3 regions of the Brevibacillus brevis NBRC 100599 genome follow, and region 1 is predicted to be linked to each of the others. Evidence: predicted binding sites of a transcription regulator. Region 1 holds the regulator's gene; each other region holds the start of a gene.
The links. The regulator LexA, encoded in region 1, represses DNA repair genes until DNA is damaged. The targets are predictions, from matches to a motif close to CGAACATATGTTCG.

Region 1 (4,219 bases):
GAGAGCCGGTGCAGCGCAATCGTCGTTTTTCCGCTCCCCGCTACACCTTGCACGACAATGGGCCGTTCTTTTTCCGCCCGAATAATATCATTTTGCTCGGATTGAATGGTAGCGACGATGTCTTTTAGTCTGCTATCGTTCGCCTGATTTAAATTGGCTGCCAAAAATTCATCGATGAAGCCCTCCTGCAAAAACTCGTCAGGATGCCCCATTTCGCGGTTAATTGTTTCTTTTACCGCTCCATCATAGATACCGACGATCTTCCCGTCTTCAATCGCAAAATTACGCTTTAATCGAACTTCTCCACGCACGATCTCGCGTCCCATCCGATAAAACGCGTCTTTGCTCTCACCAGAATAATAAAGACTGGCGATAGGCGCACGCCAATCCACGACGACAGAATCAAATGTATCGCTGCGTACAATTCCCCGTTTTCCTATGTAGACCTGATCCAGCTCGTAGATTTCATCCTTCAAGAAGTCCACTCTGCCGAAATAAGGCTTCTCTCGCCCCTGATCTTCCAGGTAGCGCAAATCCTTTGCCTTTTTAGAGTTAACGACCTGTTTCACATAGTCATCGGTTGCCTCGCGAATTTCATTGCGAAGCTGCTCCATTTCTTCATCAATAGCTGAAATGGTTTCATCCAGCTTTTTTTGTTCCCATTCATAATCACGATGCTGTGTACTCACCTTCATTCCCCCTCACATGTATCGTGTACGTATCAGGACCATTGCCTAGCCAGCCATATTCCAACCGCACATGAAAGTAGACCGACTCCCAAACTGAGAAGAGCATATAATGTGCCCCGCAACAGATGTCCTTCTCCCCAAAAAGTGACCACTTCCAAGGAGAAGCTAGAGAAAGTCGTAAATCCTCCCATGACACCCGTTGCAAATAAGAGATAGAGTGTTGGAGATAAAATGCCACGTTCTTTCCCCAGCACGAACAAGATGCCAATGATCAAGGATCCACAAACATTGGCGATCCAGGTTCCCCACGGCCATTCCGGCTGATTTGCGAGTAAAGACAATAGGTAGCGCACAAGAGAGCCAACTGCTCCGCCAACCGCCACAGCTATCCACGCCATCGCTTTCCCTCCCTGGCTATCAAAGCGTTATGTATGTCACAGAAAAAGACACCCTAGCGTCAAGCGAGGATGTCTGTCGTATCAGTAATTGTTATCTTACTGTTTTGGCTTATTTTCTTCAAGGTCTTCCACATAACGGATGGAATCCAAATTTGCTCTCAGTGAAAGCTTAACGGCGTCAATGTACTTTTGGCGCAATGCTTTTTGCTCGAGCTTTTCCTCTTCGGTTAAACCTTCTTCGCGAGATTTTTTGACCAATTCGTTAATGCGTTTAATTTCTGCGTCAGATACCACTGCTGGTTCCTCCCACTCTGTAGTAGTGCCGCTTCATTATACCACATTCGAGTGATCCCGCAAGACAGCCGAACACTTACGGCATATCAGGCATGATCAGAGTCTGACCCGGGTAAATCCAGTTGCTATCCAAGCCGTTCGCTTCCTTAATTTCTATGATATAGTCACGAACATCCGTATGCTGATCTGAGTAGCGAACAGCTAACGACCATAGACTATCTCCGGATTGTACGGTTACTTCTATGCCTTGTGGCTCGTCCATTGGTGAAGCAGCAAACACTAGTTCGGTCAACAAGTAAAAAAAGAGAGTAAATGTAATAAGAAACAAGAGTGCTTGACCTCTCGTGATACCAAAACGAACACGACGTTCTTCTTTTTTCTCGAAACGATTACGTACTGTCGATGAATTCATGATAATGGCCTCCTTACAAACATACGTTCTGTTCTCTTGTAAGCTCATAATAAATGAGAACATATGTTCATGTCAACAACGAAACGAACTTATGTTTGTCGAACGCAAGCTCCCATGGTATAATATAGGAAAATATGTTCGAGAAATCAGGGGTGTCTTTCTATGTCAAAATTATCGAGTAGACAACAAGCCATCATCGAGTTCATACGAAAGGAAGTTCGTGATAAAGGATATCCGCCTTCTGTACGTGAAATTGGAGAGGCAGTTGGCCTCGCTTCCAGCTCAACGGTACATGGTCATTTGGCACGCTTAGAGAAAAAAGGCCTCATTCGTCGAGATCCTACCAAACCTCGCGCCATCGAATTGCTTTCAGATGAAGATCGTTTTCAAGACAATTTCGAAGACTCTGTCGTCCGTGTGCCAGTAATCGGAAAAGTAACCGCTGGACAACCCATTACAGCCATTGAGGATGTGGAAGAATACTTCCCGCTTCCAGACAATATCGTGACTTCCGACAAGGTCTACATGCTGCGCGTCTCCGGGAATAGCATGATTGATGCCGGGATTCTCGACGGAGACTACGTCATTGTTCGCCAACAGCACGTAGCGAACAATGGTGACATTGTCGTAGCTATGACAGAAGAAGATGAAGCGACCGTCAAAAGATTTTTCAAAGAAAAGAACCACTTCCGTCTCCAACCGGAAAATGCCACGATGGAACCGATCATTCTGGAGCATGTCACCATTCTCGGTAAAGTCATTGGTGTCTATCGCCTCATTCACTAGTTTCCACGTAAAAAAGGACAGCCTCGGCTGTCCTTTTTGTTTTCTATATGTTATCTGGCGATAAAAAACCAGATGATCATCGTAACTTGCAAGATGACTTTTACGACCGCACTGCCCAAAAATCCAATTAGTGAGCCTACCCCCGCTTTCACTGCTCGCTCCATTGACTGCTTCTGTACCATCAACTCTACGAGAACGACGAATACGAACGGCAAGATCAGCATACCAAACGGTGGGAAAACGAAAATCCCGAGGATAATTCCGGCGGCAGCAGCTATGGACGACCACTTGGACCCCCCGTACTTTTTCACAAAGTACATGTTCGTCAGCAAGTCAGCACCGTAAAGCAGAATGCTTAGAACGACCATTCCCCACCAAAAGGATGCCGGCAATCCCGCTCCAGGATCTGCAATGAAAAAGTGATAGAGCAAAAAGCCCCCCCACAACAAGATCGTATCAGGTAAAACGGGCAAGAAAATTCCTGCGATGCTTAGCAGGAACAATAACACAACCACGACCCACAAAAATATTTCCATCCACTACACTCCCTTCATTTAGGTATACGAGTGATTACCAATTTCGTTGCGCGTTTATTCACTTTTGTCTACACTATTTTAAAAGAAAGTAGACATGGGGGTAGTTTCATGAAAAATTGGCATGATCTCTCTTACCTGGGCAGAGGAACGATGCGCCAAAAAGCGGCGTGGAAAGCGATTCAACAGACGCATATCATGGAAGTACTAGCCGATTACCGTCCAGTGCTTGCCGGAACCATCCCATTGGACATTGATGTTGAGCAAAGCGATCTGGATATTATTTGTGAGAGTCGTGATCTGGATCAGTTTGAGCAGGTTGTCCGTAAAGCGTTTGGCTGCTTAACCAGCTTTGAAGTGACAAAACTCGATCTAAAAGGGATTCCCACGTGCGTTATTTCGTTTTTCACAGCTGGCTTTTGGTTTGAATTGTTTGCTCAACCGGTTGCAGTCGAAAAGCAAAACGCCTATCGTCATATGGACATCGAAGCACGATTATTACATATAGGGGGCTTGGATGCGTGTATACATATCAGGGCTCTGAAGCAAGACGGCCTCAAAACAGAACCTGCATTTGCTCGATACTTTCATATTCCGGGTGATGATCCGTATGAGGCCTTGTTGCAATTGGAGTCGTTGACCGAACAGGAATTACGCCAAAGAGTTCAGCCCCTACGAAAGGATTAATCTGCTAGCAAATCTATCAACTTGCTGGGATCATAAGGGGTAAACAGTGACTGGCGTTGCAACCGATCATTAAGGAGGACATACTATATGGATTGGCTGATAGAGCTACCGCTCCTCACTGGAGAGAATCGGGTAGAAACAAACGTCGACTTCTCATTTAAGAGATTCGAGTCAAGTGGGCTTCAGGAGCCCCCAGATTTTATCCATGATATCGTCCTGCAATGGGCCATCGCCCCTTTTGTTGTTCATGAACATACTGCTTATCGGATTCCGGCCCACAACGATCCCGAGATAGAAGCGTATGCTTCCGTCAATTTCACAAGCCTGTTTACGAAAGTACGGGGAATATGCACAAATGGAAAGATGGAGGAAATTAGGCTGGAGGATTTAAAGCCGAATATAAAGCGTTCTTTTATCGAA
Region 2 (4,219 bases), 2.1 Mb from region 1:
CAGCTCCTCTTGCTCCATCACATCAACGATGACCTTGCCATCCGCTAAACGAAGTGCCGTTTCCAAGGAATCTGCGAGACGCGCCTGTACATCCGGCTTCACGACGATCCGGTCAACGACAACCTCAATGTTATGCTTCTTGTTCTTTTCCAGCTTGATATCTTCGGACAAATCGATAATTTCACCATTGACCCGCACACGGACGAAGCCTTGCTTGCGGATGTCCTCCAGCAGCTTGACATGCTCTCCCTTGCGTCCTTGCACCATAGGAGCTAGAATCTGCATTTTCGTGCGCTCAGGATACTCCAATAGTCGATCGACCATTTGTTCAATAGTTTGGGATTGGATCTCGATGCCATGCTCCGGGCAAACCGCTCTACCGACACGCGCATACAAAAGGCGCAAATAGTCGTAGATTTCCGTAACCGTTCCTACTGTAGAGCGAGGGTTGCGGCTCGTCGTTTTCTGGTCAATCGAGATTGCAGGGGAAAGTCCCTCAATCGAATCCACATCCGGCTTGTCCATTTGCCCGAGAAATTGACGGGCGTATGCAGACAGAGACTCGACATAGCGTCGTTGTCCCTCTGCGTAAATGGTGTCAAAAGCAAGCGAAGACTTACCCGAGCCGGACAAACCCGTCAAAACGACGAATTTGTCCCTCGGAATGACTACATCAACATTTTTCAAATTGTGGGCACGTGCACCCTTTACGACAATATGTTCTAATGGCATGAAAAAAACCTCTCCTTAGAGTTCCGCCTTCAGCTCAAGAATCAAATCACGCAATTCGGCCGCACGCTCGAACATGAGGTTGCGTGCTGCTTCTTTCATTTCTTCTTCCATACGTTCTATGACAGCAACGCGATCCTTCTTCGGCATTTTTTTGAAGTCCGCATGTGGCAAGTAATCCGCTTTTTCCTCCGCTACCTTGGTAGCCTCGATTACATCGCGGACGGACTTTTTCACGGTTTGCGGCGTGATGCCGTGCTCCTCATTGTATGCCATCTGAATGGATCGACGACGTTCTGTCTCTCGAATCGCAGAGGCCATCGAATCTGTCATTTTGTCCGCGTACATGATAACGCGTCCCTCAGCGTTCCGCGCAGCCCGACCGATTGTCTGAATCAACGAGCGCTCATTGCGAAGGAAGCCTTCCTTGTCTGCATCCAAAATCGCCACGAGTGATACTTCCGGCAAGTCCAGACCTTCCCGCAAAAGGTTGATCCCGACCAGCACATCAAACTCACCTAAACGCAATGAGCGTAAAATCTGCATCCGCTCAATCGTTTTAATATCCGAGTGAAGATAGCGGACCTTGATTCCGATTTCTTTCAGATAGTCCGTCAAATCCTCAGACATTTTCTTCGTCAGAGTCGTGACGAGAACTCGCTCATTTTTCGCAATCGTGGCTTGAATTTCGCCAATCAAATCGTCTATCTGTCCTTTGATCGGACGTACCGTAATCGTTGGATCAATCAAGCCTGTCGGACGAATCACCTGCTGCACCATTTCCGGACTGTGTTCCAGCTCATAAAGACCAGGTGTAGCCGAAATGTAGATCGCTTGTTTTAGCTTTGCTTCAAACTCCTCGAACTTGAGTGGGCGGTTATCGCGTGCAGAGGGCAGACGGAATCCGTGTTCGACCAGTACATCCTTCCGTGCGCGGTCACCGTTATACATCCCTCGCACCTGTGGCAAGGTCATATGCGACTCATCCATCATGACGATAAAATCTTCTGGGAAGTAATCCAGCAAGGTATACGGAGCATGCCCGGCAGGCAGTCCCGTCAGATGGCGCGAGTAGTTTTCAATTCCGGAGCAAAAGCCCATCTCCATCATCATCTCAATATCGTACCGTGTGCGTTGCTCTAGTCGCTGTGCTTCCAGGAGTTTGCCCGCATCACGGAATTCTTTCAGTCGTTCTTCCAGCTCGGCCTCAATGCTTTGGACAGCCAGCTTCATTTTCTCCTCGCGCGTCACATAGTGAGATTTAGGGAAGATGGCAATGTGATCACGCTGTCCCAAAATTTCGCCGGTCAGCACGTCAATCGAAGTAATCCGCTCAATTTCATCTCCAAAAAACTCAACGCGAATCGCCTGCTCACTCTCTGAGGCAGGGAAAATCTCCACGACGTCACCCCGCACACGGAACGTACCGCGCGTGAAGTTGATGTCGTTGCGTGTGTACTGGATATCGACCAGACGATGCAATATCTCGTCCCGTCCTGTTTCCATACCAACACGCAAAGACAAGAGCAGCTCCCGATACTCCTCGGGCGAACCCAATCCGTAAATGCAGGAGACGGAGGCAACGATGATCACATCTCGGCGTTCAAACAGCGCACTGGTAGCGGAGTGACGGAGCTTGTCGATCTCGTCGTTAATGCTCGAGTCTTTTTCAATAAACGTATCCGATTGGGGAATGTATGCTTCGGGTTGATAGTAATCGTAGTAGCTGACGAAGTATTCCACCGCGTTGTTCGGGAAAAACTCCTTAAACTCTGCACAAAGCTGCGCGGCCAGAGTTTTGTTGTGTGCCATCACGAGTGTTGGCCTGTTCACCTGAGCAATTACCTGGGCAGCCGTATAAGTCTTTCCCGTTCCCGTCGCACCCAGCAATGTCTGGTGTCGCTTGCCAGCCTGTAACCCTGCCACCAGCTCGGCAATGGCGGTTGGCTGGTCACCGGACGGTTGAAACTCCGATACCAATTCAAAACGCTCCATTCCCTCTTTCATCTCCTCATAGCATGACTGTTTCTACTTCCATTATAACACAATTCCGGCTAGTTTAAGCCCAAAATTCGAACAAACGTTTGTCTTCATCTTTCCACCGATTTTTCCGATATAAGATGAGGGAAGTACAAACATACGCAGATAGACTCGCCACCTTCAGGGAGGATTGACATGTCAGATAACGGAACAACCGTCAAAAATAACCCTTATATACAACCGCATATGAGCTATAAAGGCAAAAAGGAATTCAGCACGGAGCTCGACCAAAATGCCTTTATGAAGCTCATGCTGGAGCAGTTAAAGCATCAGGACCCTATGTCCCCCATGGACAACTCTCAGTTCATCCAGCAAACAAGTATGCTGACCATGGTAGAAAAAATCACAAAAATGACCACGCTGATGGAGCAATCGAACAACAGCATGGTCACTTTGGATAAGTATGAAAAGCTGGTAGGTCGTACTGCTTCGTATTCCCTCACTACAAAAGACGAGATGACGGGAGAAACGAAGACGGAGAAGAAAGAAGGCGTACTTGATGCCGTCTACATGGATCAAGGCAAAATCTACTTCCGTATCGCAGGCGAATCGACACCGATTCCGCTGGCAGACGTCTCCGGATTGGAATCGCAAGGTCTGGCCGGCAATACGCTCGACAACAGCGTGAAGTACATGGAAATGATCGGTCGTGAGATTTCCTATAAAGTAACAAAGGAAGTCGACCGGGATGGCAATCCAGATACCAAAAACGACATTTCCAAGGTTGATGAAATCTTGAATGGCGTCATCACTGGCTTTACCACCAAAAACGGTACCGCGCAATTCCAACTGGATAATGGATCAACCGTAAAAGCCGAAGAAATCGTAGGCATGACGGTGAAACCTGAAAACAGAACAATGGGCAACTCGCTTGCCTATGCGCAAATGATCGGCTACAACATCACGTACAACCAGTCTCAGACAAACCCGGACGGCACCACTACCAATACTCCTCTTTCCGGAGTGGTCAAAGCTGTCAGCATGAAAAACGGAGTCGTCGAATTCGTTCTCCAGGATGATAAGAAAGTCGCTCTCAATCAAATCACAGGATTCGAAGCAACTGCCTAGAATCCTATACAAAAAGCCGCACATCTTCGAAATCGGAGAAGGCGGCTTTTTCTTTTACAAGTTCCTATTCGTTTACAATCACTTTTCCGGTTATCGCATCCACATAAAATGTATCATCTACTTTAGATTCTCCCCCGCAGAAGCAATGCGAGCGAGTTTGGCGAAACGAAAGGTCATAGCCGAGCTTCCAGGTAATCGTGTTTTTCTTATAATCTGGCTGGTGGATATAGGTCAGCTCAAGTGGATAGGTTTGCAGTAATCGGGTCATGGCCACTTGTTCTTTAAGGGCTTGAGAACGGGCCGGGTATTTGACACTGGCCGGTTTGTTTATGCTCACCTGATCCCATGTACCCGTCCATGAATCGATCCGAATCGTATACAT
Region 3 (4,219 bases), 250 kb from region 1:
TTAAATAATCATGACTTAAATTGTACTTTCCAATTTCAGATAGTACTTGAGCATATGAGATATACTCTTTAACTAATCTGTTATCCTCTCCATCGTATATCCCTAAGCCAATTTTTAAAGCTCTTTCAAAAATTGTATGGGCTTCTCGAACAGCCCCCTTTTTATACTGGTGATGTCCAACAATATTAAGCGTTTCTAATATAACAGGTATAAAATTTAAATCAGATTCAAAATTGTCAACTAAGGTTAGAGAGTTATTTAATAAATCGGAATCTAATTGTTCATAGTCAGGATACAGAGACAGGTTGTAACTAATAACATCCCAACAAACTTCCGCGGTTACTCTTTTTTCTTCTTTCGATAAACCGTCTTGTATAACACCTTGGACTAAGCGATGCATTGTTATACGCTTTCCGTTAATTTCAATTATCGAATACCTTTTTAAAAGTGAAAGTATTTCATCAAGTATAAATTCATCTTTGATATAGAATGAGATTTTATTTGAAGATGAATCTAGACAATTATAAAAAAGTTTCTTTGGAATATTATCAGCTGAGAAAAAAGCACAAAAATTAATAAAGTTTATTGCGACAGGAAGCAAAGATCCTACTTTGTTTAGAGAAATTTCCCATGTAGTCGCAATAGTATATTCATAATCTAGAGGAATCCCTTTACTAGTAAGAATTGAACGGTGTTTAATAAAGCGATCTTGATACTCTTTAATGGTAAGTCCCGTTTGTTGAATGTATGCTCCTGCCTGATCTAATGCCAGTGGAATATCATTTAGTATATTTGCAAGTTCATCAAGGTGAACACATTCATTACTACTTACTTTTGTTTTCCTAATAAGAAAATCCATTGAATGCTCTCTGTTAAGTTTATCTATAGTTAAGGGATAATTGTACCCAGGCCAATTAGAATCCCTCGAAGTTATTAAAACGTGCCCGTTAAAAAGATTAGGTAAATAGTTGTCTATTTCCTCTTCAGAATTCGCATTATCAAATACTAACAACCAATTATTATTTTGTTCCATCCATCTTTTTAGTTGTTTTAATACAATTGAGTCGTTTTTTTCGTCTTTAATTGGAATCTTAAGTTCAATTAACAAACTTTCAATGTCAGCTAAAATTGAGTTTTGATTTTCGGCATGAATCCACCAAACAACTCGATAATTATCAATATTTCTATATGAGTACTCAACCGCGATCTGTGTTTTTCCCATTCCCCCTAAACCTGATACTATAAATGATTTGTGACCTATATCAGGCTCAATAAAATAATCTCTTATTTTCTTTAACTCTACTTCCCTACCTATAAAATTTATATTTCTCTTAAATGGTAAGTTGTTTATTAAAGGTAACTGTTTCGTTTGTTTCACTACAGTGGGTGTGTTAAAAAAAAAATCGGTTCCCCCTTTAGCTTCTAATCCTTGCAATAATTTTCTGATCTCTTTAACACGAGTTGAATCTTTAACGTTAATCGGAATAACTTCTAATCCACACTCCTCTTTCAATTCAAGAACTCTATCGGGAGATGGATTTGTCAAGATAATGTAATGCGTGTTATTAAAATGTGATTTGTAATCTTTAATCAATTGCTTAATGTATTGGTCCTCAAAAGAAAAACCGAGGAACAAAAATGTATTATTACCTAAAAGAGTCGAGAATAGATTTCTATACTTTTCTTGAGAGTAAACCTGCTCATATCCTTCCCTTGATAATACTATTGATCCAGTATTAGATAGGCTCCCGTGCAAGTGCCATATTCTTTTTTTTCTTTCAGTATTATGAAGTTCAGTTGACTTAACAGTTGCAATACTTAAATCTATTGGATGATATTTTTCCCCCTGAAGGTATTGATATAATAAGTCATCATAATTTGTGGTTAAAAATGTATTAAACTTCATTTCGCCAAGATCACTATAGTTATGATCTTCATAAGGTACCTCTGTTTTAACCATGTTTTCTATTATGTCTTTTACTTTTTCTTGAATTTCAAATTCCGAAAAATTCGTATACTTTTTAATGTTATCCACTGCACTCCAATAATCATGCATATCTAAGTCAAACTCGATAGAAGGTTGATATTTATCAGGTACCAAGCATAGTAACTTTTTTATTATGCCTTCCCAAGTTGGAATGTTGAATGGATATGATAAACCTGCACCAATGAACGGAATTAATTTACCTTCATTATAAAGTTTTTTCAGTTGTGCAATTTTATGATCTGACTGTGTTATTGTCATTTAAATGATCCCCTCTAATGAAATTTATGATATGAAATTCCAAAGATTTAGGTAGGTGAATATCTATATACATTCGATAAATAGCGCCAATTACCTACAATATTCCATCGTGCATATCCGACATAAAACGACAAAACCTCATATTTAAGTCGTAATCAATACATAGATTTGTCACTAGTAGGAAAAAAGTAGTAATGGTAAGATTATACACAGAACAAACGTTCCTACTAGAGGTGAATCAATGAAGCTATCTTACACTCCTACCCCTCTTGAAACTTGGATAAGCCACTTTTACAAACAACTTGGCATAAAAACACCTGAAGAACTAGATGAACATCGTATAGCAAGATCACTAGGCATCCATCTCTTTTACAAAGAGATTCCATCAATGGCATATGAATTCGGCCGCTTCAAAAGTATAACGATAGACAAACGACTCCCTTCTCTTGTGCAAAGGGAGCATTTTTATCATGAGCTTTGTCATATCCTTCGTCATTCAGGACGCCAGTTAATGATGCCTGCTGCCTTCCGTGAGTTACAGGAATGGGATGCAAGGAATTTCACAAGATACGCTGCCTTACCACTACATATGCTGAAGAACTATGATTATAAGCAGCCTGAAATATTAGATATCCTATCAGAGCAGTTTAAGGTTACACCGGAACTTTGTTCAGATAGATTGCTGAGAATCAAATCAAAATTGTCTTGCAACCCAATCCGATTCATCTCGTAACAAATCAAAAGGACAAATTAATATAGGAGGGAACCATGTTGCGGTTAGGAATTTATGCACGTGTTAGTTCAGACGATCAAGCAGAACGTGGTACGATCGAAAACCAGCTCGAGTTTGCTCGTAAGTATGCGGATCTCCATCAGTTAGAAATCGTTAAGTGGTACAAAGACGACGGCGTTACTGGAACAATACCACTAGAAGCTCGTCCAGCTGGTCGCGAACTGTTACAAGATGCTAAGAACGGAATTATCGATCTCCTTCTTATTTACCGGTTAGACCGACTTGGGCGATCCGCTAGAATTATCCTGAACTCTGTACACGAACTTGAAAGTGACGGTGTTAAAATTCGTTCTATGACGGAGCCGTTTGATACCGGAGATCCGTCTGGCCGTTTCCTTTTAACCATTCTAGCAGGGGTAGCTGACTTAGAGCGTGAGACCATCATAGAACGTTTGTGGTACGGTGCAAACCGCGCTGCACGGGCTGGTAAATGGCTTGGAGGTATTGTCCCCTATGGATACCGCGTAGACAGTGATGGCTATCTGCAGATTTGTGAAGACCTACTCCCTAACTCCGATATGACAGAGGCAGGTGTTGTCCGACTCATCTTTCACATGTTAGCTAACCAAGGTCATTCATGCATAAAAGTCTCTGACTATTTAAATGCATTAGGCGTCCCTACCGCTTACGCGAAGGATGAACGGAAGATTACTCGAGGGAAACGAAAAGAGAATACTGCGGGTATCTGGCGCCCCTCAAGAATACGTGGGATCATTACGAATACCTCGTACAAGGGAGTACATTTCTATGGTAAACGGAGCACACGAAAACGCGATGTAATTGAACGTGAAGTTCCAGCCATCGTTGATGTAGAAACGTGGGAAAAAGCGCAGAAAGTCCTTCGAGGTAACCAAATAGAAGCTATGCGTAACATCAAGAATCAGTATTTACTCCGTAGTTTACTAAAGTGTCAGTGCTGCGGATTAACTTACGTGGGGATTCATTATCCAGGAAGTAAACGAGCTCTAAAAGGGTACTACACTTGCACAGGTAAACAAGCATATAAGGGCCCAATGCAAGGTAAATGTACTTCGAAAAATTTACCCCAGGATTGGATTGAGGATCTTGTGTGGAGGGATTGCTTAGCCTTTATAAATCAGCCAGGGGAAGCCCTTCAGGAGATTGCTGCAGCTAGGGAAGTAAAGCAGACTGAGAAGGTCGATTTGGAGTCTGAAATAGCA

Region 2: the regulator LexA is predicted to act here: its motif matches at 2,803-2,816, upstream of uvrB (excinuclease ABC subunit UvrB).
Region 3: the regulator LexA is predicted to act here: its motif matches at 2,457-2,470, upstream of BBR47_RS17985 (ImmA/IrrE family metallo-endopeptidase).

Annotation. Positions count from the first base shown of each region.
Region 1 covers NC_012491.1:3,521,905-3,526,123, forward strand. Annotated here, with positions in the region: gene BBR47_RS16635 (HelD family protein) at 1-689, opposite strand, end outside; gene crcB (fluoride efflux transporter CrcB) at 722-1,087, opposite strand; gene BBR47_RS16645 (DUF896 domain-containing protein) at 1,184-1,381, opposite strand; gene yneA (cell division suppressor protein YneA) at 1,458-1,793, opposite strand; gene lexA (transcriptional repressor LexA) at 1,956-2,579, shown strand; gene BBR47_RS16660 (DUF456 domain-containing protein) at 2,630-3,115, opposite strand; gene BBR47_RS16665 (DUF4269 domain-containing protein) at 3,224-3,799, shown strand; gene BBR47_RS16670 (hypothetical protein) at 3,887-4,219, shown strand, end outside.
Region 2 covers NC_012491.1:5,590,845-5,595,063, forward strand. Annotated here, with positions in the region: gene uvrA (excinuclease ABC subunit UvrA) at 1-732, opposite strand, end outside; gene uvrB (excinuclease ABC subunit UvrB) at 748-2,724, opposite strand; gene BBR47_RS26440 (flagellar hook assembly protein FlgD) at 2,905-3,837, shown strand; gene BBR47_RS26445 (hypothetical protein) at 3,902-4,219, opposite strand, start outside.
Region 3 covers NC_012491.1:3,767,291-3,771,509, forward strand. Annotated here, with positions in the region: gene fxsT (FxSxx-COOH system tetratricopeptide repeat protein) at 1-2,245, opposite strand, end outside; gene BBR47_RS17985 (ImmA/IrrE family metallo-endopeptidase) at 2,487-2,978, shown strand; gene BBR47_RS17990 (recombinase family protein) at 3,014-4,219, shown strand, end outside.